2 linked regions of the Limnospira fusiformis SAG 85.79 genome follow. The protein of the gene in region 2 interacts with the protein of the main gene of each other region in a pairwise test. Links are inferred from orthologs where the notes say so. Each region holds a gene or a part of one and is shown on either strand. Other genes may lie near its edges.

Region 1 (5,233 bases), 1.6 Mb from region 2 along the record:
CAAATCTGGTCAGATGCTTATAACTCTCAGCATATACAAAGGATTGTGGCTATTTTTCATTCTATCCCCTTGGCGATTTTAGCCTGGGCGATCGCCTTTAAGTTGGGATGGTTGATAGCTCAAGTTTTGTGTATAAGTATAATTTGGCATAACTTATTAGATTTGCCAGTTCATAACGATGATGCCCATCGCCATTTTTTCCCGCTCAGTAACTACCGTTTTATCAGCCCAATTTCCTACTGGGACCCCCGACATTATGGCTCCCTAGTGTCCCTAATGGAATTGCTGTTAGTATTATGGGCAAGCTATACAGTATTTTTCCAAGTGCGATCGCCCCTAGGTCAAACCCTAATCCTATTGGTTAACCTGCTCTATACAGGTGGCTACAGCTACCATATCCTTAAACGTACCAGAAAGCAGACTCACCACCCCATAAACCGAATCAAAACAGCTATACTAAAGAAGATAGCCCCATAATGAGAGCTTAAATTTTCCGATGAAAGCACAAGAGTTAATCCCCCTCAGCTTATTGATAATAACTGCGATCGCCCCCGTTTCCGCCCAAACCACCGAAACCACCGACAATAGCCGTGAGTCCCTCAGTTCAGTTAATCCTGTTGTAGTGGACCAACCAAAAGCGATCGCTCAAATTGACCAAGCCACATTGAGAAATGCTTGTGCTACCAAACGCTTTGACCTGCTACCAATTCCCTTTTCTGATGTATCCCCCGACCATTGGGCGTTTGAGGCGATAATGAACCTATACTACTGTATGTGTCCATCTACCAAATTCTAACTTTCTGGTAAAATTGATCACATCCTGACATTTAAACTTTTGTATTAGCCCCTCATCCGTTAACATAGATAAGTAATTTGTTTAACAGAAACTGGTTATTGATTGTGCTAAAGACCCTTCGAGCCGACTTTCGCATTATCTTCGATCGCGACCCTGCCGCTCGGAACTGGCTAGAAGTCATGTTCTGCTACCCCGGTCTGCAAGCGTTGCTATTTCACCGTCTCGCTCACTGGTTGTACTGTATCGGTTTACCCCTAATTCCCCGTCTGATATCTCACCTGTCCCGATTTATTACAGGCATTGAAATCCACCCAGGGGCTACCATAGGTCAAGGTGTCTTCATCGATCATGGTATGGGTGTAGTCATTGGAGAAACAGCCATTGTCGGAGACTTCTGCTTAATTTACCAAGGCGTAACCCTCGGCGGTACAGGTAAAGAAAGCGGTAAACGTCACCCCACCCTAGGGGAAAATGTAGTCGTCGGAGCCGGAGCCAAAGTTCTCGGTAATCTCCAAATTGGTAATAATGTTCGCATTGGTGCGGGTTCCGTAGTCTTGCGGGATGTTCCCTCTAACTGCACAGTAGTAGGGGTTCCTGGTCGCATTGTTTACCGCTCCGGTGTCAAAGTTAACCCCCTTGAACATGGCAGTTTACCTGACTCAGAAGCCGTAGTCATTCGGACTCTGCTAGATCGCATTGAAACCCTAGAGCAGCAAATGGAATCCCTACAGCAAGAACGGGTGGCGTTGGTGGAAAAAGTCCCTGTAGGAGCAGGTTTCCGCACCTATAACGGACAATATCAAACCTTAACTACCTCTGAAGGTACGCGCTCTAGCTGTCAGATTAAAAACAGAGCCATCCAAGAATTTTTAGACGGTTCTGGTATTTAAGGATTGACCGCCTTCCCTTTCCAAGTGCCATTACTTTGAGCATCATAAATTGTCCGATTCTGGGGCTCGCCGCGCAATTGTAAATGATCCACCCGCTCAGGTGTTAGCAGCAGGACCGAAAAATTGGGGGGTGGCTGTTGGGGAATGGGGTCGGGAGGGTCAAAATTAGCGTGGCCCGAGTCGCGCCGCTGTTGACCAGGATCCGGCCAGAAAAATTGACTTTTGGCTGCCTCTGATAACTCCTGCCAACTCTGATCACATAGATGCTCTGCGTACTCTACTATGGTTAACTGACCAGAGATGCGGAACTGTTCTCGGGTTTTCGGAAAATACCAGCAAGCCTCACCCCAAGGATTTTCGGCAATTTCTATCACCTTTTGGCTGCGGGTGTCCGTCACAAATTTAAGGCGATCGCCCTTAGTCATAAACCCCCTAAATACTACCGTCCGATTAGCCGGTCGTCCGTCCAGGCGAACCGTCGCTAACTGTAAATAACGGGAATAGGAAAGGCTACGGTTTCGGTGCATAGCCGCCACCAACGCTAATCTCCAGACAGGAGTTTTTATGATTGCCATGTTTGATTTGAAACCCATTACTGCTCTATCTACCCCCCACAATGGTTATCACTGGGAAGGCGGCGATCGCCGTTTTTTTGAAGGCTGGTATTATCGGGTCACTCTCCCCGAACCCCGTCAAACTTTCGCCTTCATGTACTCCATTGAAGACCCCAGCGGCGGACAACCCCACAGCGGCGGTGCTGCCCAAATTTTAGGACCAGATGACCAGTACCTCTGTCGGACTTTCCCTGATGTCAATAAATTCTGGGCATCTACCGACACCCTAGCTCTGGGTCATTGGGGAGACACTGACCTAAAATCTGCCCCCGGATATCTCGACTCTCAACTATTCGATCGCTTTATTCGTCAAGGATATCAGGGAACTGATACCCACCATCAAGGTCGCCTCAAAGATGGAACCCGTAACTGTAGTTGGGAATATACTATCACTCCCGTTTATGGGTGGGGACAACAACAGTCAACCGCTGGCTGGCTATCATTTCTGCCGATTTTTGAACCGGGATGGCAAATATTAATGGCTCACGGTTCGGCTACTGGCTGGATTGACTGGAATGGCACACTCTATCAGTTTACTAACGCCCCCGCTTACGGTGAGAAAAACTGGGGCGGCGCATTTCCTCGAAAGTGGTTTTGGGTTAACTGCAACTGTTTTGACCATATTCCTGATTTGGCTCTCACAGCAGGCGGCGGAAAGCGATCGGTATTGTGGTGGCTCGAATCCGTCGCTATGGTCGGTATTCACTATCGCGGTCAATTTTATGAGTTTGTCCCCTGGAATGCTCAAGTTCACTGGCAAATTGCACCCTGGGGAGATTGGCACATTCAAGCTGACAACGGACGGTTTCAAGTTTCCCTCCAGGCTACCACTACCTACCCCGGTACTCCTCTACGCGCCCCTACTCATCATGGCTTGCAATTCTGCTGTCGCGATACTATGAAAGGTGAAGTAACCCTACAACTCCGACAACAGGGACGCTTAATTCTGGAAGCCCATAGTTCCCTCTGTGGCCTGGAAACTGGAGGTGGTCCCTGGGATGAAACCTGGGTTCATTGATAGTTATGTTAAGTTTTGTAACAAAAAATTAAGCAATGTTAAAAAAAAATCATTTTTTGGGGGAGGGGGTAGCTTTTTGGGGAGACTCATGCTACTATTATAAAATAATGGGAATATTGACAGTTTTTTTATTTTGGCAAATATCCAATTATGTAAGAGTATGTCAATATAATACCAGAAATCCCCGGCTTTTGTCAACCCCTTGGGGCTAACTTGGCGGGCAAATTTTTTAAAATTGTCTAAAAAATCAACATATAAGCACAAGAATCTGTTACCATAGAGTAAATGACTGGGGCTGTGGCTCAGATGGATAGAGCAAGCGCCTCCTGAAGAATCGGGCACCATGTGGGGAAACCCCTTGTGTGAATGTGGTCAAACTCAAGGAAGCCTAAGTTTATGTGAACCATGAATAAGGTAATCTTGAGCCAAGCTCTAACCCCTACGGTTGGAGAAGGTGCAGAGACTGGTTTTGGGAGTTGGATTAAACGACTTCTTGAACATAACGGCCACCACCTAAGAGCATTCTATGAGTGCTTATGGTGAAGGGATAGTCCAGAGAGTGGGGAAACTCACACAAATCTGAAGCGCTAGGTCGCCGGTTCGAGTCCGGCCAGTCCCGTTGGAAATTAATCGCAGATGCTGATATGTAACTGCTGCGATCGCAGATAATAGTAGGTAGACCTAAAATTCTGGGGAGCCAGAATTTAATCCAAGATTTGCTTGACATCTTATGACAATAAGGTACAATACCCAAAAAGATTCGCAACTCAATAATGAGTATACGGTCAAACCCCAGACCATGCCAAATTTCCTTGACGACATACTCATCAAGTCGGATTCTTCATGGTAAAATCCAATCATGCCTTACAAAGCTTTCCGAACCAAACTAAAACTCAATGACCGTCAAGCCACCTTGATGGCCAAACACGCGGGGTATGCTCGGTTCGTGTTTAATTGGGGATTACACTTATGGAGGTCAGCTTATGAAGAGGGACTCAAGCCTAATATCAACTCCATTAAAAAGGTTTTTACGAATTATGTGAAACCTCAATATCCTTGGATGTCTGAATTGTCTTCTAAAGTTTATCAATATGCCTTCATTAATCTAGGGGATGCCTTTAAGCGCTTCTTCAAGGGAATAAGCAGTTATCCTAAATTTAAGAAGAAAGGCCACCATGATAGCTTTACCCTTGACAATTCCGGAAAGCCATTCAATCTGTCAGGAACTCGCCATAAGCTGCCTTTTGTGGGCTGGGTTTCTACATTTGAGGCTCTACCCGAAAGTTGGGTTAAGAAAGTCACTATAACGCGCCAAGCAGGTGACTGGTATATGAGCTTTTTTGTAGAAACCACACCAGAAATCACACCGAAATTCCGAGAGAGAATCGGGGTAGACCTAGGAATTAACAATTTGGCGACTTGCTCCGATGGGACAAAATTCTCTAATCCCAAGGCTTATAAAGCAGCGACCAAAAAACTAGCCAGATTACAACGCCATTTAAGTCGCAAAGTCAAAGGCTCAAAAAATCGGGCTAAATGTCTCTTAAAAGTTCAAAAGCTACATCAAAGAGTAGCTAATATTCGCCGTGACACGATTCATAAAATCACTACTTTTTTGGCTAAAAACCACAGCCAAGTCGTCATTGAGGATTTGAATGTGTCAGGTATGCTGAAAAATCATGGTTTGGCTGGTTCTATCGCTGATGCTTCATTTTATGAGTTCCGTCGTCAACTAGGTTACAAGGCAGAACGTTATGGTTCAAAGTTGATTATTGCCGATAGATTTTATCCATCCAGTCAACTGTGTTCTAACTGTGGCCATCGTCAAAAAATGCCCCTAGTCCGTCGGACTTTTGAATGTCCAAACTGTGGCTTGAAGATTGATAGAGATTTGAACGCCAGTATAAATTTAGAA
Region 2 (7,680 bases):
GCTGAACTGTCGGAGGTACTCTCCACGGGAGAAGTCACACCCCAAAAGCTGTACTCGGGTCGTTCGGTGTATACGGCCTTCCGTCCTGATACGTCGATCGCATCTCTTTATGTGGTCAGCAGTGGTGGTCCGGTAATCCTGCGGAGTTCACCTTTAGACCGAATCATTGCTATCACCTATCCGGGTAGTTGTTTTGGAATGCGAAATCTGGCTTTAGGCTATGGGCGAGTGTCGCGGTCTTTTCCGAGTTTGGTGGAGGCTTACAAAACCACTGATGCGATCGAGATTGACCTAGACATTATTAAAACCCTCCACGCTGAGAATGAGATATTCCGCGATCGCTACGATTATTTATTTGAACTGCGGGAAAAATTCCAATATCACCTACTTAACTGTAGTACCCATCCCCCCCAAGCGGTGGCTGCATTATTAAGGGGACTCATCTACCAAGAGCGATCGCTTTTGAATCAACCCCAAGCCGATGATATTTATGTTTTTGACCTACCCATTGATATCATCGCTCACGCCGCCCAACTTAACCACCGCACCGTTGAACAGGTCTTAAAAGGAATGCGTAAACAAGGGCTTTTACTACCCCCTCAAAATGACGATTCCTCTAACGACACCATCCGGGTTTGTGACCCCGAAGGACTCAAAGAAATCTACAGCGCCACCCGTGACAAGGTATCTTGGTGGCCTCTGCGTTAAGGTCAAATTATCAACTGTCAATTATTAACGGAATTTTAGCCATGACTATTCAAGTAGAAAACCTGGTAAAATGCTTTGGCAATTTTGTAGCTTTAGACAACATCAATTTAACAGTTAAAACCGGGTCGCTGGTGGCTCTATTGGGGCCGTCTGGTTCCGGTAAATCGACTTTACTTAGAGCGATCGCTGGATTGGAAAAGCCAGACTATGGGAGGATTTATTTAGAAAATGGTGATGTAACTAATGCCCAGGTTCAAGATAGACAAGTGGGGTTTGTGTTTCAACATTATGCCCTATTTAAACACATGACCGTGCGCCAAAATATCGCTTTTCCGATGGAAATTGCCCGCCGTCCTAAGTCTTATATTCGCCAGCGAGTTGCCCAATTATTAGATTTAATTAAATTAGAAGGATTAGGCGATCGCTATCCCGTGCAACTATCCGGCGGACAGCGCCAGCGCATAGCCCTCGCCCGCGCTTTAGCAGTCGAACCCAAAGTGTTATTATTAGATGAACCCTTTGGCGCTTTAGATGCCAATGTGCGGCAAGATTTAAGGTCTTGGTTGCGCCGCCTCCATGATGAAGTTCATGTCACCACCTTAATTGTCACCCATGACCGCGAAGAAGCCATGGAAATTGCCGACGAAATTGTAGTCATGAATAAGGGTATGATTGAACAGGTCGGCACTCCCCAAGAGATTTACGATCGCCCTTCAACTCCCTTTGTCATGGGTTTCATTGGTCCCGTTAATATGCTCCCGGAAAACAGCCTTAATAGTCCTTCTCCTGTGTTTATCCGCCCTCACGATATCCGCATTAGTAATATAGCTAATCATAAAACTATCCCCGCAGTAATTCAACGGATAGTCTATAAAGGATGGGATGTACAGGTAGCCTTATCTTTAAGGGATGGCACTCAGATTAATGCTCAATTAACCCGGGATGAATGGGATATTCTAGGTGTGGATATCCAGAAAAAAGTCTACATTTTCTCAGATAAAGTTGTTGCCTTTGATGAAGCACTTCAAGCTGTTAGTTAGTCGTCAATCAACTCATCATTCTCAGGAGATAAAAAGCCCGGTCTTAAATTCTTCTCGAGTCCGGGATCATCTCGCCAATGAGCGCACCTATCTAGCTTGGGTGCGAACCTCTCTAGGATTAGTCGGCATTGGACTTCTGATAGCTCGTCTATGTTATCTTATCCCAGATATTTCTGCTAAAAATAATCAGATTTTGTTCCTAAGTTTAGGGTCCTTATGTTTAGGAATATTAACTATCGTGATGTCTACACATCAATACTTTTTAGTACGACAAAAAATTGATGGTCAAACCTATGAACCAACCGGAGGGTGGATTGTGGTTTTCAGCTCCGCTTTATTGGTACTAGCGATAATCCTAGTTTATGGAATCTTAAATATCACTGATATTTAGGATGAATCTCAATAGCCCAGAATTATTTTCATTATCTCTTGATAGACCATCAACATGAGCGATTTAACACACCGAATTAGCCAACAAGAAATCAGCCAAATTCCACAAAATGCTGCTAGTAGGTCTTTTAATCGGCGAGATTTTCTACCTGAAGAAAGTCAGTTTTTTTGGTTAATTAAAAAAGGAGTTGTCCGAAGTATAGCTTATACAGAAGACAATACAGTTGTCTGCACCGGAATTTGGTTAGTTGATGATATTGTGGGTAAACCTTTATCGCGAACTTCACCCTATATTATAGAAGCATTAACCCCAGTTAAAGTGATAGCAATTCCCACAAGTTCTTGGCAACCTTCCTCTGAATTAATTTTCAACTACTGGCAAAATACCGAGACGTTACTGATGGCTCGTGCCAATCACAGCGCTTGGTTTATTTTGCTGAATGTTCTCAACTGGTTATCTCAGCGTTTTGGTAATCGTACCAGTGAGGGATATTTAATTGATGTGAGGTTGACACATCAAGATTTAGCCGAATTATGCGGATTGACTCGAGTCACAATTACTCGTTTACTCAAACAATTTGAATCGGAAGGATTAATTTATAGAAATTCTAGTAGAATTATCCTCAACGATGAGTACAGCACTTGGTACTATCAAATTTGATGGGTATAACCTCAAGTTGGGTTGAAGATTTGATCTAAGCACTGTATTTCAAGAAGAAGAGTTTTTGATACTACCTCCCCTCCCAATTCTCGGAGAGGGAGATTTTTTCCTGAGCAGAAGTTGACTCCCCTCGGCAGCGAGTAGCTGAAACCCTTTGATAGCAAAGAATCTAGTAGTTACACAAGCGATCGCTCGCAAAATTTAAAAAAATTCAAAAATGTATTGCAAATGTTTTGAAATTCATGTATATTAGATTTACAGATTGACAAGCAAGTTGTCGCCCTATTAGACCGGGCACAACATCAGTCCCGAAATATATAACTAGGAGTATTGAATATGGTGAAATGGTTTTTAGATAACAGTCTCGCCATCGGTAGGACTCCCCTAGTCCGTTTAAATCGCGTAGTTGGTGATAGTAGCGCGACTGTTCTGGCTAAAATTGAAGGTCGTAATCCAGCCTATTCGGTTAAATGCCGTATTGGTGCGGCGATGATTTGGGATGCAGAACAACGAGGCTTATTAGGATCCGGTAAAGAAATAGTTGAACCCACCAGTGGTAATACAGGAATTGCCTTAGCCTTTGTCGCTGCTGCCAAAGGCATTCCCCTCACCTTAACCATGCCTGAAACGATGAGTTTGGAACGACGGAAATTGCTGCGGGCTTATGGAGCAAATCTAATTTTAACCGAAGGCTCAAAAGGCATGGTGGGCGCAGTAGCAAAAGCTGAGGAAATTGCAGCTTCTAATCCCGATCGCTATGTTTTATTGCAACAGTTTCGTAACCCAGCAAATCCCCGGATCCATGAGCAGACCACTGGGCCAGAAATCTGGGAAGAAACCGAAGGAGCGATCGATATTCTGGTTTCAGGAGTGGGTACAGGCGGAACAATTACCGGAGTATCCCGATATATTAAACACACTCAAGGTAAAGCCATATTATCAGTGGCAGTAGAACCGGAAGCCAGCCCAGTTATATCCCAAACCATTGCCGGAGATCCAGTAAAATCAGGCCCCCATAAAATCCAGGGCATTGGTGCAGGCTTTGTCCCAGAAGTGCTGGATTTATCAATAGTTGATGCCGTAGAAACTGTCACCAATGAAGAAGCAATTTTCTACGCTCAACGGTTAGCTAAAGAAGAAGGAATTTTATCAGGTATTTCCTGCGGAGGAGCGACAGCAGTGGCAGTCAGACTAGCCCATAGACCAGAGAATCAGGACAAAACTATTGTGGTTATTTTGCCAGACTCTGGTGAACGTTATCTCAGTTCTATTCTTTTCCAAGGAGTATTTAACGAGCAAGGTTTAGCTGTTTAATTTTGCCTTAAATTTCCTAATATTTGCCCCGGTATTAGCTGACAATAAACCATGACCAATGATAGCTATATTTCCCTAACTTATAGCCCCGTTAGCAAACATGGGATATTGAGTCAGTGATTACAGCTTTATCCCAGCCTCGCAAGCAGGCTTTTAGGAGTTGTTCACAAGAGCGAAATTATGTTCCCTTGCCATCCCGTAAAATCTTATTTAAGATGGTGGATAAACTCAGGGGGGCTTTATTTCCTTTCCACTTTGGCAATCCCGATCTCCGAGAAACTTCTACCCATTATTTTATAGGTCATACCCTTAATGAATCTCGGCAATTACTCGAACATCAAATCCAACGAGAGCAGTCGTTGATTGCTTCAGAAAATCAGGTAGAAGAATCTAAAATTCGGGAAAAAGCTAGGTCAATAGTGCAGGCTTTTGCCGAACAACTACCTGAAATAAAAAACCTGCTAGAAAGTGATGTTTGTGCCGCTTATGATGGCGATCCATCCGCCAAGAATTTAGACGAGGTGCTGTTTTGCTATCCGGGAATTACGGCAATTACCTATCATCGAATTGCTCATGCACTGTATCGTATTGACTCACCTTTATTAGCTCGAATAATTGCTGAAATTGGTCATTCAGAAACTGGAATAGATATTCATCCTGGGGCTACTATTGGCAATAGTTTCTTTATCGATCACGGTACAGGAGTAGTAATTGGTGAAACCACTGTAATTGGCGATCGCGTCAGGATTTATCAAGCCGTTACTTTAGGGGCAAAAAGTTTTCCTCGCGACGAATCTGGCAGTTTAATTAAAGGCAATCCCCGTCATCCAATTATCGAAGACGATGTAGTGATTTATTCCGGGGCAACAATTCTCGGCCGAGTCACTATAGGTCAAGGATCAACCATAGGCGGCAATGTTTGGCTAACCCGTAGTGTACCAGCCGGAGCTTTTGTCTCCCAAGCTCAAGTACGGGAGGAAATTTTTGATGCAGGGGCAGGCATTTAACTTGCCTCTCTAATTCCCAGCCAGATCATATAGCTATAAAGAGGGAATAAGATATCCCCGCCTATCAACCCGCTGATAAATCACTGCAGACAGCAGAAACCCAGTTTATGGAAAATAAGCGACAGTGATTTTAGCGATAGATTTTAACCTCATTCCTTGAATAAATCGGAGTTACAATCGATGACTAGCACCAATAACCCTGAACTGCAATTAGCCGTTAATGATGTTGCAGCGCGTCAGTTGGCTAATGCCACAAAAACCGTTCCTCAATTAGACACAATTAGTCCCCGTTGGTTTGTGCGTCTGCTGCACTGGACACCTGTTGAAGCCGGGATATATCGTCTCAACAAAGTCAAAAATCCTTCTCAAGTCGAAGTGGCTTGCTCAGAACGAGATGAGCGAGAATTACCTGAAACCTTTGTGGATTATCAAGAACAGCCGCGAGAATATTTTCTCAGCGCTGTTAATACGGTTATCGATGTTCACACTCGTGTTTCTGACCTTTATAGCAGTCCCCACGATCAGATCCATGAACAGTTGCGCTTGACGATTGAAATTTTGAAAGAACGTCAAGAAAGTGAACTGATTAATAATCCTGAATACGGGTTGCTCAATAACATTGTTGACAGTCAAAAAGTACAGCCCCGAGGTCTGGCTCCTACTCCAGATGATCTTGATGAGTTATTGGCGAAAGTTTGGAAAGAACCCGCCTTTTTCCTGGCTCATCCTAAAGCGATCGCTGCCTTTGGTCGCGAAGCCACCCGCCGTGGCGTTCCCCCTGCTACCGTTTCTTTATTTGGTTCTCAATTCATCACCTGGCGCGGAGTGCCCTTAATTCCTTCCGATAAACTCGCGGTGAATAATGAGGGCAAAACCAATATTTTACTGCTGCGGGTCGGCGACAGTCGTCAAGGGGTAGTTGGCTTGTATCAACCGAATTTACCCGGTCAACAGGGACCCGGACTTTCCGTGCGCTTTATGGGAATTAGCCGCAAAGCGATCGCCTCTTATCTCGTCTCCCTGTACTGCTCTTTAGCCGTCCTGACCGACGATGCGGCTGCCGTTCTTCAGAACGTTGATGTCAACCAGTATCACACCTACTAATGACTACCCCCAAACTTTACCCGGAAAATTCCCTGACAGAAGGGCAGGCGAAACCCAACCCTAGTCCCTCTGTCACTGATTTGGGGGGAGATGGCATCAACCCCTTATTTAAAGCGGACACCTTCGATCAACTGGCGAATGCTTTTATTCAAGAAGTGAAGCGCAGCGGCATTGATGTGCCATTGCCCGACTCCCTAAATATCCCTCAATCGGTTCAGGATATTAGTAGTCCGGTCTCCAATATTAAGCAAAATTTGCTTGATGGGAAATCACTGCCAGTATCCACACCTCACTTATCTGTTGGGGAGCCGCAATTCTATTTTAGCGATCCCGGTGTCGATCGCCCCGACTCCCCCCATTCCGTAGCGGAAGTAGGAGCCGGTGCATCCCATATTCCCAAAGAAATTCCCCAGGCGATCGCAACTCCCGCAACTCCTACAGTTCCGAATCTATCCTTAGCATCGGTTCCCACACCATCTATCCCAACTGTCACCCCCAACTTCTATTTTTTAGAACATTTAAGTCAAGGGGTAGAAAGACAAAAACCAGATCAGAGCATCCCTAAAACTGTTGAGGATTATTCCCCACAGAATTACAGGCAAAATTCACCGATTGACCCATTTTTTGTGCCTCTGGCGGCGGTGACAAAACATGATATTTTCGATGTCGAAACTATCCGCCGTGATTTTCCCATTTTGCAAGAGAAAGTCAACGGTAAACCCCTGATCTGGTTTGATAATGCGGCAACGACTCAAAAACCTCAAGCCGTCATCGATCGCCTAGTTCATTATTACTCCCATGAAAACTCCAACGTTCACCGCGCCGCCCATGAATTAGCAGCCCGGTCAACAGATGCCTACGAAGCCGCCAGAGAGACAGTTCGTCATTTTATCAATGCCTCCTCCGTCAACGAAATCATCTTTGTACGAGGAACCACAGAAGCCATAAACTTGGTGGCGAAAAGTTGGGGAGAACAAAACATCAAAGCCGGGGATGAGATTGTTCTAAGTCATTTAGAACACCATGCTAATATTGTGCCTTGGCAACAGTTAGCAACTCGGACCGGAGCCAAGTTGCGTATTGCACCCGTAGACGATCGCGGACAAATTTTGTTGGAAGAGTATCAACAACTGCTCAATCCTCGCACAAAATTGGTAGCTTTTTCCCAAGTTTCTAATGCTTTGGGAACCATTACACCGGCGGCAAAAATGATTGCCCAGGCTCACCAAGTTGGTGCCAAAGTGTTATTAGATGGCGCTCAGTCCGTCTCTCATATTCCTGTTGACGTGCAACAACTCGGTTGCGACTGGTTTGTTTTTTCCGGTCATAAAATCTTTGGACCCACTGGCATTGGCGTTGTTTATGGTCACGAAGACCTATTAAACGCCAGTCCCCCCTGGCAGGGTGGCGGCAACATGATTGTTGATGTCACTTTCGAGCGCACTGTTTATCAAAA

What was found.
Region 1: the proteins of cysK (region 2) and cysE interact in binary tests that used the Escherichia coli proteins (3 or more experiments, as listed by UniProt). The link is inferred for Limnospira fusiformis SAG 85.79 from one-to-one orthologs.

Annotation. Positions count from the first base shown.
Region 1 is NZ_CP051185.1:4,371,329-4,376,561, reverse strand. The notes cover bases 1-2,793. They hold cysE (serine O-acetyltransferase), read left to right. Parts: upstream 1-900; coding sequence 901-1,686; downstream 1,687-2,793. Other genes in these bases: HFV01_RS20450 (tocopherol cyclase family protein), read left to right, coding at 2,251-2,793; HFV01_RS20455 (Npun_F5749 family FMN-dependent PPOX-type flavoprotein), read right to left, coding at 1,683-2,261; HFV01_RS20465 (hypothetical protein), read left to right, coding at 497-796; HFV01_RS20470 (hypothetical protein), read left to right, coding at 1-477. In the rest of the region: more of HFV01_RS20450, read left to right, coding at 2,794-3,318; HFV01_RS20445 (hypothetical protein), read right to left, coding at 3,800-4,045; HFV01_RS20440 (RNA-guided endonuclease InsQ/TnpB family protein), read left to right, coding at 4,178-5,233.
Region 2 is NZ_CP051185.1:2,742,916-2,750,595, forward strand. The notes cover bases 2,327-5,124. They hold cysK (cysteine synthase A), read left to right. Parts: upstream 2,327-3,135; coding sequence 3,136-4,113; downstream 4,114-5,124. Other genes in these bases: HFV01_RS13035 (Crp/Fnr family transcriptional regulator), read left to right, coding at 2,327-2,799; epsC (serine O-acetyltransferase EpsC), read left to right, coding at 4,230-5,120. In the rest of the region: HFV01_RS13020 (Crp/Fnr family transcriptional regulator), read left to right, coding at 1-708; HFV01_RS13025 (sulfate/molybdate ABC transporter ATP-binding protein), read left to right, coding at 750-1,748; HFV01_RS13030 (YidH family protein), read left to right, coding at 1,723-2,139; more of HFV01_RS13035, read left to right, coding at 2,194-2,326; HFV01_RS13050 (family 2A encapsulin nanocompartment shell protein), read left to right, coding at 5,301-6,224; HFV01_RS13055 (family 2A encapsulin nanocompartment cargo protein cysteine desulfurase), read left to right, coding at 6,224-7,680.